2 regions of the Oceanobacillus sp. CAU 1775 genome follow, and region 2 is predicted to be linked to the other one. Evidence: a T-box and tRNA genes for the amino acid it is inferred to sense, from the RefSeq annotation. Region 2 holds a T-box; the other holds one or more tRNA genes.
What was found. A T-box is a leader RNA that pairs with one kind of tRNA and senses whether it is charged. The one in region 2 lies ahead of serS (serine--tRNA ligase), so its partner is inferred to be a tRNA-Ser.
Positions count from the first base shown of each region.

Region 1: it encodes a tRNA-Ser, which carries the amino acid that the T-box ahead of serS (serine--tRNA ligase) is inferred to sense. The anticodon was not compared.

Region 1 covers NZ_JBTLRO010000002.1:40,002-47,067, forward strand. Annotated here, with positions in the region: gene ACXYMZ_RS03355 (DUF2624 family protein) at 1-105, opposite strand, end outside; gene ACXYMZ_RS03360 (hypothetical protein) at 582-890, opposite strand; gene ACXYMZ_RS03365 (NfeD family protein) at 961-1,590, shown strand; gene ACXYMZ_RS03370 (Na/Pi cotransporter family protein) at 1,843-3,471, shown strand; tRNA gene ACXYMZ_RS03375 (tRNA-Asn) at 3,675-3,749, shown strand; tRNA gene ACXYMZ_RS03380 (tRNA-Met) at 3,751-3,824, shown strand; tRNA gene ACXYMZ_RS03385 (tRNA-His) at 3,944-4,019, shown strand; tRNA gene ACXYMZ_RS03390 (tRNA-Ile) at 4,030-4,106, shown strand; tRNA gene ACXYMZ_RS03395 (tRNA-Ser) at 4,124-4,216, shown strand; tRNA gene ACXYMZ_RS03400 (tRNA-Phe) at 4,233-4,305, shown strand; gene ACXYMZ_RS03405 (superoxide dismutase) at 4,448-5,059, shown strand; gene ACXYMZ_RS03410 (peptidoglycan D,D-transpeptidase FtsI family protein) at 5,186-7,066, shown strand, end outside.
Region 2 covers NZ_JBTLRO010000008.1:76,256-83,321, forward strand. Annotated here, with positions in the region: gene ACXYMZ_RS13610 (serine hydrolase domain-containing protein) at 1-1,305, opposite strand, end outside; gene serS (serine--tRNA ligase) at 1,502-2,770, opposite strand; T-box leader at 2,823-3,046, opposite strand; gene ACXYMZ_RS13620 (D-alanyl-D-alanine carboxypeptidase family protein) at 3,113-4,453, opposite strand; gene guaB (IMP dehydrogenase) at 4,826-6,298, opposite strand; gene ACXYMZ_RS13630 (HD-GYP domain-containing protein) at 6,419-7,066, opposite strand, start outside.

The sequences.
Region 1 (7,066 bases), on a different contig from region 2:
TCCAGCAGTAATACTAAAATTGTATTGATGTGCATACGATAACAGCTCTTCAACTGTAAGCTGTCTTAATTTATTTTTAATTATCTCCTTTAATATAAATGACATCTTTGCCCTCCTTAAAAAACATGACACATTAGTTTATGCAGGGTGTTTCCCATTGATACCAGTAAATAACATCATATATAAGGAAACATTCCACAAACTATAAAGGCATCATATCCATAAGGAGGTAACTTCAAATAAAAAAATCGGATAATGATCGAAAACAGCGACGTCCTGGTAGAGATGAAGAATATGCAGCGGAATTTACGCCAACATCTTCTAGAGAAATTAGTAACCAGAAAGAAGTAATTAGCACATATGGGTGGATTGGTTTAGTGTTATCTATTGCTTCATTTTTTATGATGCCAATGATCTTCGGGATTTCTGGTATAATACTCGGGTTTGTTTCAAGAAATAAAGGGGTGCAGATGCTTGGAAATAGTGCAATTGTTGTTGGGGTAATTTCGTTAATTTTTCGATTAATAATGATACCATTTTAAAAAAGGGGCTACTTTAGCCCTTTTTATATTGTTTTAACTCTAGTCAATGTATAATGGAAAGTAATAGGACTGATTAGGTTCTAATAATTGGTGATCGATTCCTGGATTTAGGTATTTAAAATCTTCAATGACTTTAACTATTTCTAACGTTTTAAAATGGTTTATTTCCTCCGTTATGGAAAGAACGGTATCGCCAGGCTTTACTTTTATCGTTAAAATATTCATTTCTTCTGTAATTTTGTTAGAAGTTTTAGCGGGTTGTATTGTATCTTTTGAGAGATCATGTAATATACTTAGCATTAGCAGTAAGATAAATAGAAAACCGAAAACTTTTTTTGGTGTAGACATCTTTTTGTCTCCTTATTTGAAACATTATGCTTATCTAATTCGTAGTAAAACTAGGAGAGGGGGATTTACGATGGCAATATTTGATTATGAATGGATTGGTTTTGTTATTACCTTTTTAGCTACACTGTTTTTAATTGGTGAAGTACTTGTAAATATGCGTGGAATCTTTGGGATTTTAGGTATTGGTTTTATCTCCGTTTATTTTGGAGCTTATGCTGGAACGGATTCTGTAATACTTATGCTTATTATTTATTTTGTAGGTTTAGTACTTATAATTATTGACGGTAAAATTATAAATGATGGTACCTTAGCCACTATAGGGCTTGTGAGTATGCTAACAGCAGTGGGGATAGCTGCACCAAGTGTATCAGCTGCGTTATTTGCAATCGTCGGTGTGATCCTTGGGGTTGGTTGTTCATTCTTCTTCTTGAAGGTATTTAAAAGAAGAGATATGTGGACAAAAATTGCTCTCAAGTATCAATTGAGTTCTGAAGCAGGCTATAATTCTATGAATACAGGGTATACTGCTCTTCTAGAACAAGAAGGTCTCACACTTAATGATTTACGTCCAATTGGTACTGTAAGAATTAATGGAAAAGATTACAGTGCAATTTCAGATGGTAAATGGATTGCAAAGGATACAAAAGTAAAAGTCGTTCAAGTAGATGGCACAAAAATACTCGTTGAAGAAATAAGATAGGCAAAATAAACAAAAGCTTTGAGGAAGATTTCCTCGAGCTTTTTTTAATTGGATAAAATTATTTAACGCACTCAATTTAGGCCTAAGTAACTATTCTGTTTATAAAACCTAGCATAAATGCTACTAATTTCGACAAAATAACAAAAGGAATATTAATTTAATGTAAATTTCTAATATAAGGCTTTACAAAACCTTTATATTAAATTAATAATAGGTAGGGTATGTATTTTTTGATCGAAAGGATGAATCTAATTGGACTTAGATTTGCAGACACTCATATTTGAATTCCTAGGTGGATTAGGAATATTTCTATTAGGAATTAAATTTATGGGAGATGGCTTACAACGTTCCGCTGGGGATAGGTTAAGAGAAATTCTAGATAAATATACAAGTAATCCATTTCTAGGAGTACTTACTGGAATTATTGTTACCATACTTATTCAGAGTAGTTCAGGGACTACAGTATTAACTGTTGGACTAGTGAGTGCTGGTTTTATGACTTTGAGACAGGCTATTGGGGTCATAATGGGCGCTAATATTGGAACTACAGTAACAGCATTTATTATAGGTATTGATCTTGGTGAATATGCATTACCTATCCTAGCTCTTGGTAGTTTTATGATTTTCTTTTTTAATAATCAAAGGATAACTGCCATTGGACAAGCACTTTTTGGGTTTGGTGCATTATTTTTTGGATTAGATTTGATGAGTAGCGGGATGAAGCCATTACGGTCATTAGAAGCTTTTCATGAATTAACTGTAAACATGAGTGAAACACCAATACTCGGGGTAGTTATTGGAACAGTCTTTACGTTAATCGTCCAAAGTTCGACAGCTACTATTGGTATTTTGCAGGGATTATATGCAGAAGGTGCTATAGAACTCAAAGCTGCATTACCAGTATTGTTTGGTGATAATATAGGTACAACTATTACAACTATTCTTGCTTCATTAGGAGCATCTATAGCTGCTAAAAGAGCAGCGTTGACACATGTAATTTTCAATCTAGTTGGTACAGTTATTTTTCTACTCTTTTTAGGATTATTTACATCCTATATTACATGGCTTCAAGTTCAATTGAACCTAAATGAACAAATGACTATTGCATTTGCTCACGGTTCATTTAATGTGTTAAACACAATTATTCAGTTTCCAATTATCGGAGGATTAGCATGGTTAGTTACTAAGTTAATCCCTGGAGAAGATACTGTTATTGAATATAAGCCAAAACACTTAGATCCAATTTTAATTAGACAATCTTCGACACTTGCTCTAGAACAAGCGAAGGCAGAAGTAGTTCATATGGGTGGTTTTGCTTACCAAGGATTAGATGAGACGCTCAAGTTTGTTAGTACTTCCAATCCAAAACATGCTGAAATAGCTCGTCAAATTGAAGGTGCAATTAACAATTTGGATAGAGAGGTAATGGAATATCTTGTTGATATATCAGCAGATTCCATGACGAAACTAGAGAGAGATAAACATTCATTCCTGATGGACAGCGTCCGAGACATTGAAAGAATCGGAGATCATTTCGAAAATATTCTAGAACTTGTTGAATATAGAATTACGAATAAAGTCCACTTGACAGAACAAGCAATGGAAGATCTTAATAATATGTTTAATCTCACATTATTAACGGTGAAGCAATCGATTGAATCTCTTGAAAATCGTGATAAAGAGGCCGCATTAGAAGTTGTTAAAAAAGAAGAACAAATCGATCAGATGGAAAGAAACTTCCGTAAAAAACACATCATACGTGTGAACGAAGGTCTTTGTAGTGCCACCTCAGGTATTGTATTTGTCGATATATTAAGTAACTTAGAAAGAATTGGTGACCATGCAGTAAATATTGCAGAAGAAATACTTTCTGAATCATAAAGTATGGAAGAGGAGGGAGTCCTCCTCTTTTATATGCATTTTACAAAAATATGTAGTATAATATATTTTCATCAACTGATTTTATAGTTTATAAAGTAATAAAAACTGCGTTTGGTAAAAACTTTTGCCAATCTGCAAAATAATGTTGACATAATTGTTACTACATGGTAAATTATATCTTGTTGTTATAAATTTTGTGTTATTCCACAGTAGCTCAGTGGTAGAGCAATCGGCTGTTAACCGATCGGTCGTAGGTTCGAATCCTACCTGTGGAGCCATGGCGGCGTAGCTCAGCTGGCGAGAGCGTTCGGTTCATACCCGAAAGGTCGGGGGTTCGATCCCCTCTGCCGCTATTAAGAAATGCATAAGATATAGAAGCTTTTGTATGATGAGAATTAATTTTATTGTAATTTCAAAAGCTTCTGGTATCTATGCTTATCAAAGTTATAAAATCCTAATAATATACTTTATGGCGGTCGTGGCGAAGCGGTTAACGCACCGGATTGTGGCTCCGGCATACGTGGGTTCGATCCCCACCGGTCGCCCCATATATACTTAGGACCCTTAGCTCAGTTGGTTAGAGCTATCGGCTCATAACCGATCGGTCGCAGGTTCGAGTCCTGCAGGGTCCACCATTTTCATATATTCATACGGAGGTATACCCAAGTCCGGCTGAAGGGATTGGTCTTGAAAACCAACAGGCGGGTCAAACCGCGCGGGGGTTCGAATCCCTCTACCTCCTCCATTTTTTTAATACATACGGCTCGGTAGCTCAGTCGGTAGAGCAACGGACTGAAAATCCGTGTGTCGGCGGTTCGATTCCGTCCCGAGCCACTTCTAAAACAAGTCTAGTACTTGTTTTTTTATTTTGCTATTCTTTTTACTTAATAATTCTGTAAGCTTTAAATTTGCATGGAACATGAAGCTTTGATAATCTAATAGTGAATGAAAAAAGATTATGGGAGGAAGATTAATTATGGCAAAATTTGAATTACCAGAGTTACCTTACGCTTACGATGCATTAGAAAAGTCTTTCGACAAAGAAACAATGAATATCCACCATACGAGACATCACAACACGTATGTTACAAATTTAAATGCAGCACTTGAAGGGCATGCAGACCTACAAGAAAAATCAATTGAAGATTTAATTAGTGATTTAGATGCGGTTCCTGAAAATATTCGTACTGCAGTACGCAATAATGGTGGGGGGCACGCTAACCACAGTTTCTTCTGGAAGATTCTATCTCCAAATGGTGGAGGAGAGCCTACAGGAGAGTTAGCTGATAAAATCAATGCTAAATTTGGTTCATTTGACAAATTTAAAGAAGAATTTGCAGCAGCAGCTACTGGTCGCTTCGGATCAGGTTGGGCATGGCTAGTTAGCAATAACGGTGAACTAGAAGTAACTAGTACTCCGAACCAAGATTCACCACTAATGGAAGGTAAGCATCCACTAGTTGGACTTGACGTATGGGAGCATGCGTATTACTTAAAATTCCAAAACAAACGTCCTGATTATATCTCAGCATTTTGGGATGTTGTAGATTGGGAAGAAGTTAATAAAAATTACAACGCTGCAAAATAATAGTTTAAAAATAAAAATCACGTAGATGATCTACGTGATTTTTATTTTTGTTATTATTTAAAACAAATACACATGAAATATGCTAAAATAGATAAGTATATTATGAAGCAAACAGGGGTGCCTAAGATGGTTGATAAAAAGAAAAATAAAAGTAAAAAAAATGCGCAGCTACCCTTTCGAACAAATATTATATTTTTTGTTGTATTCTTACTTTTTTCAACGCTAATTTTACAACTTGGTGTTGTTCAAATATTAAATGGTGAAGCATTTCAAGAAGAGATTGATCGTACCGTTCAAGATAGAACAAAGATCCCAGTTCCAAGGGGAAAAATATATGATAGAAATCTTAATGTAGTTGTCGATAATAATGCACTTTATTCAATAACCTATACACCTCCTAAGGGTGTTCAAGCACAAGATAGATTAGATGTTGCTGAAAAGCTAGCACAGTTCATAGCAATGGACAGTGAAGAAGAATTAGATAAAGTTACTGACTTTGATAAAAGGGAATATCTTTACTTAAAGGACCTTCAAAAAAACGTTGGTGTTGCAGAAAAAGATAAGGAACCAACATTCGCAGATCGCTTAACAGATGAAGAGAAAAAAGATTTATCAAATGCACAAATTTATCGTGAAGTACTCAATAAAATTACAGACGATGAAGTAGATGATAGTAATTTTACAAAACAAGATTTAGAAGTTATTCGAATTAAAAAAGAATTAGATAAAGCATATTCGCTAACTCCCCAAATTGTTAAAAATGAAAATGTAACACCTGAAGAATATGCATTAGTATCTGAAAACCTTGCTGATTTGCAAGGGATAAATGCAACAACAGACTGGGATAGGGAATATACCTATGGATCAACATTCAGATCCTTACTTGGTAACATTACGAGTCATTCTGCAGGGATACAAGCTGAAGATTTGGATTACTATTTGACAAGGGGTTACAGCAGGACTGACCGTGTTGGAATTAGTGGTTTAGAAAAACAGTATGAAGAGTATCTAAGAGGTAGAAAAGAACAGATTGAATATACTACAACAAAATCAGGTGCTGTGATTGATTCTGAAGTTATTGTAAAAGGGGAAAAAGGTAAAGATCTGATTCTAACAATTGATATGGAATTCCAAAAAGAAGTTGATAAAATCCTTCAAGAAGAATTGGAGCATGCCATAAATATTGATCGCTATAATAATCCTTTAATGAAAGATGCATTGGCAGTTGTCATGAACCCAAAAACAGGGGAACTTCTTGCTGTTTCAGGACAAACGTATAATTCAGAAGACCGTACTTTTTCACACAATCCGCAAAAGACTTTGCTAGATACGCATGTTCCAGGATCTGTAATAAAAGGAGCAACTGTTTTAGCGGGATTAGATTCAGGGGTCATTTCGCCTGGTCAAACATTCTTTGATAGTCCAATAACTATTAAAGGTTCGCCAACGATGCGGTCATTTTCTTCAACGATTGGCTCCGCTAATGACATAAAAGCTTTAAAAGAATCTTCCAACGTGTATATGTATTATATTGCCTTACGTATGGGGGGAGAAACCCAATATCCGTTTCCTGATGGTGAAGCTGCTAGATTTAGCACAGACGCATGGCAGACAATGAGAAATTATTTTAGACAATTTGGTCTAGGTGGTAATACAGGGATTGATTATCCATTTGAATCTGTTGGATATATTGGCCCGTCGCCATTTAGTCCAGGTAACTTTATGCATTACTCTATTGGACAGTTTGACAGATATACAGCAATGCAACTTGCACAATACGTTTCAACAATTGCAAATGATGGATACCGTGTAAAACCTCGCTTAGTAAAAGAAATTAGAGATCCGATTGCATCAATGACTGAAGTTGGACCTCTTTATGAGAGTAAAAATACAGAGTATTTAAATCGGATAGAAATGAGCGATTCATATATTGAACGAGTCCAAGAAGGATTCAGACAGGCGTTTCAAGTACAACGCGGTACTGCCTATAGCTACTTTGGGAGCAAA
Region 2 (7,066 bases):
TGGTATGATATAAATAAAATAACTTAATCCCAAAATAAATAATAAAGAAAAAGTTAGTTTAAGAATGCTTTTTCTATCTCTAGATTTAAAATATAATTGTTTTTTAGCTAACTTGATTATAATTCTTAGGATAAAAATTATAATAACTAAAATTAAGATGATGAAAAACCCAATGACACCAAGTGCCACCTTATCTAGAGATTGATTTGGATCTTCAATATTATCACTAATAATTTCTCCCTGAAGTATTTCATTTATTTCAATTCCAATATTTTGAACTAAATTTGAACTCATATTACCCAATACCGCAACTCCAATTTTTTCTTGCTTATTGAATGTTACATAAGTTGCATAGTTTGGATTCATTCCGTCATGTGTGATCTGTTCATTCTCTTCAAGGAACCAACCACCAGCATAGAAAACTTCATTGCCTGCTAAATCAAGAGCACGCTCAGCCTCATGACTCTTATGAATAATTGCTTGATCAAAATCAATGTCAGGCATCGTATCCATTTGGATCTTTAGCCATGTTGCCATATCTTCTCCGTTTGATATGATATATCCTGCCGGTTTGTTCCCTCTGTATATTGGCGCTTCGAATTGTTGGGCGTTTAAAAATCCAATTTTGTAACCATCAGTCATTTGGTTGTTCATTTCGTCGGTGCGGAATAAATATGTATTATTTAATCCCAATGGTTTTATAATCGCTTCTTCCATAAAATTTTCATATGTATCATCTGTTACCTTTTCGATAATTAATCCTAGGATATCGTAGTTTATTGTCGCATATTGATAGACTTTTCCAGGTTCACTGTCTAATTCTATTTCGATTAAAGCTCTCACCGTTTCTTCCAACGCTTGATCCTCATTAGAAATAGGAATTAAATGTATCGTAGAGGCCGGAATTCCAGTTGTGTGATTTAATGCTTGCTCAATCGTTATTGGGACTTCTTCCCCTCCGTACTTCATCTTTAGCCAAGGGATATATGTCGTTACAGGATCGCTAAGCTCTATTTCTCCACTTTCAACTAAACTAAAAATAGCTAATGCAGTGAAAGCTTTACTATTCGATGCTAATTCAAATAAAGACTTAGGTGTGACTGGTTTTTCTTCATCTACATTCGAATACCCAAACCCTTTTTGGTAAACGGTTTTATCATCTTTCACGATTGTTATCGCTAGTCCTGGAATCTTTCCCTTATTCATATTTTCAGTTATAACTTTTTCTATTTGTTTTTCTTCCGACTCCGTTAAATCATTTATTTCACTTGCGTTTACTACACCATTTCCCAGTATAGAAATCATTATTATTATAAAAATAACTATAATCTTTAGAAATCCAGTCTTCAATTGTTCTCCTTCTCTCAAGTCCTTTATTACGGCTACATTAGTAAGTTCTACACAAATAGTCATAATCCCTCTTTATAAAATAAAAATATCGCAGTGAATTCGATGGTGAATTTCACTGCGATAAAGAGCTTTTAAGATAAAGCTATTAATATTATTTTATAACTTCTTTTCCACCCATATATGGCACAAGTGCTTTTGGAACACGTACCGTTCCATCTTCTTGCTGGTAGTTTTCTAAAATTGCTGCTACTGTACGACCAATTGCAAGACCTGAACCATTTAATGTATGCACATATTCTGCTTTACCATTCGCTTCACGACGGAAACGAATACCTGCGCGTCTTGCTTGGAAATCTTCAAAGTTTGAACAAGAAGAAATTTCACGATATGTTTCTTGGCTTGGGATCCAAACTTCAATATCGTATTTCTTTGCTGCTGTAAAGCCTAAATCACCTGTACACATGCTCATTACTCTGTATGGTAGTTCAAGCTCTTGAAGAATTTTCTCTGCATGACCTGTTAGCGTTTCAAGTGTTTCATAAGATTCCTCTGGTTTTACAAAATGAACGAGTTCCACTTTATTAAATTGATGCTGACGAATTAATCCGCGTGTATCTCGGCCTGCAGAACCTGCTTCAGAGCGGAAGTTTGCACTGTATGCGACATATCGTTTTGGTAAATCAAGCATAATTTCATCACGATGGTAGTTCGTTACAGGGACTTCAGAAGTTGGGATTAAGTAATAATCTGTTCCCTCTAGCTTAAATGCATCTTCTTCAAATTTTGGAAGTTGACCAGTACCAGTCATACTCATGCGGTTCACAATATATGGTGGTAAAACTTCGCGATAATCATGGTTATCTGCATGGTAGTCCATCATGAAGTTAATTAACGCACGTTCCAAACGAGCACCTAGACCTGTGTAGAAAACGAAACGGCTTCCGGTTACTTTTGCTGCACGCTCAAAATCAACAATTGCTAAGTCTGTTGCAACATCCCAATGCGGCTTAATTTCAAAATCAAAAGCTGTCTGTTCACCCCATGTACGATGTACTACGTTATCTTCTTCATCCTCGCCAATTGGCACACTCTCATGAGGAATGTTAGGGATTGAATACATCACATGCTCCAACTTCTCTTCAATCTCACGAAGCTCTTTATCAAGCTTTGCAATCTCATCACCAACCTCGCGCATTTCTTTGATTGCTGGTTCTGCATCTTGTTTTTCCTTTTTAAGCTTCGCGATCTCCTGTGTTGCTGCATTCCTTTTTGCTTTTAACTGTTCTGTCTCAACAATCAGCGTACGACGTCTTTCATCAAGCTCGCCGAATGTATCAAGCTCTGATAAATCTTCCCCTCTGTGTTGTAGCTTTGCTTTAACCTCATCATAATTATTACGTAAAAATTTCATATCTAACATGTACAATTCCTCCTTAAATATATTTTAAATACCAAAAAACTCCCGTCCCAAAAATAGGGACGAGAGTTTGAATTCCCGCGTTGCCACCCTTGTTGAAGAGATCACTCTCTTCCGGCTCACAGCTATAACGGCGCTTCTCCCGGGTTTATTTACTCTAAAAAATTTCCATAAACCAGTTCAAGGATGGATTCACAGCATTTCCACATCGATTTGCACCAACCATCGACTCTCTTTTAGAAGAAAAAATCTGCTACTATTTCCTATCAACACTTTTCATTAATTGCATTTATCATACCCAATTCATTTTAGAAATGCAAGTGTCCAAATAGAATAAGTATTTATTTAACTAAATAATCCTTTGATCCAATCGACGGAAGCAGTGAAAATGCCTCCAAAGAAATCGCCAATTGCACCAAGTGTTAACATAAACCAATTTGCTTTTTCAACTGCTTCATCACTTACGATATCTACTGTAAGTGGTGTATTTGCGAACAAGTAACCAGAGTCAGTACCTTCACCTGTATAAACAACATGAGCTGTACCGATTACTTCACCTTTTTCAATTGGTGCTGTTAGCTCGCCATCTTCATTCAATTTATCTTCCTCGAATGTATATTCAAGCGAATATAATTCTTGGGTGTCTTGTTGAATTGGCTGCGTGATCGACTCATTAATGGAAATACTAACCTCATCTTCCTTACCCTTTGCAACTGGCAGCGTTACTTGATCTTCAAGCTGGAAGCCAGTAGCAAAAAGCTCTGTTTCTTGGAAGTGATCAAATCCGAAGTCTAGAAGCTTCGCCGTTTCTTGAAAACGTTCTTCTTTACTATCTGTTTTCATAACGACCGTAATTAGGCGCTTGCCATCTCTTTCTGCTGTCCCTGTAAAAGTATAACCTGCAAGAGCAGTATTACCAGTTTTTAAACCATCCATTCCTTCATAATGAAACGGTTGTAAGAATGATGCTTCATGCGGCAACATCCAGTTTAAATTTTCTACAGTATAGCCATCAAATTCTACTTTTAACTGACTTGAATAATCTAATGCATCAGGATAGTCATTTACCAAACGGTATGCTAACTGTGCAGCAGCTCTTGCTGACAGAAGGTTACTTGCATTTGGGTCTGTTCCTTCTGGTGCATCATCACCTAGCGAATTATTATCTAGACCTGTACTATTTACAAATTTATAATCCGTTAAACCAATTTCTTCGGCTGTTTCATTCATTAAATTAACAAATTCTGATTCTGTACCAGAAACAAGCTCTGCTAATGCAATTGTTGCTCCATTATCTGAGAACACTGCCATCGCATTATATAAGTCACGAACAACATAATCTTTATTTTGGGTTAAACCAATTCCTGAAAATAAATTATTTGCAGATATGGAAAAAGGATAATCACTAATTTGTGTGGTATCATCCCAACCAAATTGTCCTTCGTTAATTGCTTTTAGAACAAGGTATTCTGTCATCATTTTTGTCATACTAGCTGGAGGTAGAGCAACGTCTGCATTTTTTTCGTATAAAATTTTACCTGAACCTGCATCGACTAAAATAGCGGATTCTGCGTTTAAATCAATTGTTTCTTCTGCATTTGCAACGAGTGGCTCTAACATAAATGTTGTCATCAATAATACTGTTATCAGTACAATCGATAGACCTTTTTTCATCATTTGAATCAAATTTCTTACCTCCAACGTCTTTTAAAAATATATGTAACACGATTGTTATTCTATCATATATTCACCCAAAAAAATAGACGGATATCCGTCTATTAAATGGTAAAAAGTAATCATTTTATCTTTTCATATGCACTTAACTATCTACGTAAAACGTTTAAAATAGCATATCCAACTCTCTATTCTGAAGTCCGCAGTTCGCATGCCACTCGCTTTCCGCAGGCGGCTGGTGAGCCTCCTCGCACGCTTCGCGATGCTGTGGGGTCTCACCTATGCCTTCCTCCTGCAGGAGTCTCGCGGCATGCGAACTGCTCCGAGCGTAATTTGGAGTTTGGCTCATTATTTTAAATCAAATTTAAAGAGTTATGTCTTTTATTAAACCGAATAGTTCGGTGCTTCTTTTGTGATTTGGACGTCATGTGGGTGGCTTTCGATTAGGCCTGCGTTTGTGATGCGAACAAATTGTCCATTTTTACGTAAGTCTTCGATTGTCGCTGTGCCACAATAACCCATTCCAGAACGTAGGCCACCAGCTAGCTGGTGCGCGATATCAGATAGCGCTCCTTTGTATGGAACACGACCTTCAATGCCTTCAGGAACTAATTTTTTGCTGTCATCTGTTGCATCTTGGAAGTAACGGTCTTTAGAACCAGCCTTCATTGCACCAAGAGATCCCATGCCGCGATACACTTTATATTTTCTTCCTTGGTAAATTTCTGTTTCACCAGGGCTTTCTGTCGTACCAGCAAACATACTACCTAACATAACAGCGTGCGCTCCTGCTGCAATTGCTTTAACGATATCTCCAGAATATTTAATTCCACCATCTGCAATGACGGGAACATTATATTCTGCAGCTGCTCTGGCACAATCATAGACAGCTGTAATTTGTGGTACCCCAACTCCTGCGACTACACGAGTTGTACAAATTGATCCAGGTCCGATACCAACTTTAACAACAGTTGCTCCTGCTTCGATTAATGCTACAGTACCCTCTGCAGTTGCTACGTTCCCTGCGATAATATCAAGATTTGGATATGTTTCTCGAACTTTTTTCACTTGATTGATTACGCCAGCCGAATGGCCGTGTGCTGTATCAATTACAACCGCATCAACGCCTGCATCAACAAGCTTTTCGATACGATTCATCGCATCACCTGTAACTCCTACTGCAGCGGCAACAATTAGTCTACCCTGTTCATCTTTTGCAGAGTTCGGGAATTCAATTACCTTTTCAATATCCTTGATTGTAATTAAGCCTTTAAGGATACCTTTATCATCAACAAGTGGTAATTTCTCAATTTTATATTTTTGCAAGAGGCTTTCTGCTTCTTCAAGTGTCGTGCCAACTGGTGCGGTAACTAGGTTTTCGCTTGTCATCACTTCTGAGATAGAAATAGAATAATCCTGAATGAATCGTAAGTCACGATTCGTCAAAATTCCTACAAGTTTCTGTTCTTCGATTTCATTTACAATTGGAACACCTGATATTTTAAATTTACCCATTAGATGTTCGGCATCGTATACTTGATGTTCAGGAGTTAGGAAAAATGGATTCGTAATGACTCCACTCTCAGAACGCTTCACACGGTCCACGAGCTCTGCTTGTTCATCAATACTCATATTCTTATGAATGACTCCAAAACCACCTTGTCTCGCCATTGCAATCGCCATTTCTGCTTCCGTAACTGTATCCATACCAGCACTAATGAAAGGGGATTTCAATTTCAATCTTTCCGATAACTTTGTATCTAGTTTTACTTCATTAGGTAAAACATTTGATTCTGCAGGAACTAATAGAACATCATCGAATGTTAACCCTTCTTTGCCAAATTTATCTTCACGCATTTTAGAGCCTCCTCATAGTTTTTTCCCATCGCTATCTATTTTTACTAACTTTACGCCATCAGTTAAGCTTTTTCAACTACCATGGATTAAAAAGATAAAACAAAAATATTCAAAATTTTATCAAATGAACTTTATAATTTCAAGCGCTTGTTTCTCAACAAGGCTAATAATCTCTTGTGTATCATCTAACTTGATCAGTGGTCTTGTCGGATCTGTTTCATTTATAAAAACAATCTCGCCTGTTTTCCCATCAGATAATTCCACGCGTTTACCTAACGAACGAATCGACAAGCTTTTGATAAATACTTGTACGATTTTTGAATCGAATGCAATGTATTGTTCTTTTTCAATTTCTGATAAAACTTTATAAACAGGTTGGCGATTCTTATATAATCTTTCACTTGCCATCGCATCGTATGTATCACTAATTGCTAAAATTCTAGCAAAAATATGTATCTCATCACCTGATTTACCTCCAGGGTAACCACTACCGTCCATTCGTTCATGATGTTGCAGCACAGCAGTTTTTACAGAAGGTGATATTGCAGGTAAATTCTCTACCATACGGAAAGAATAAATGGGATGGTTCCGAATATCTTGCTGTTGCTTTTCTGTTAATGGTCCACCTTTTTTGATAATTTCCTCATCAACTCTTGTCATACCTGCATCACATAGAATACCTGCAAGTCCGACTTGTAGTGCTTCACCTTTACTAAAGCCTAATTCCTTTGCGATGAAAGCGGCGATAACACTAACGGAAACCGCATG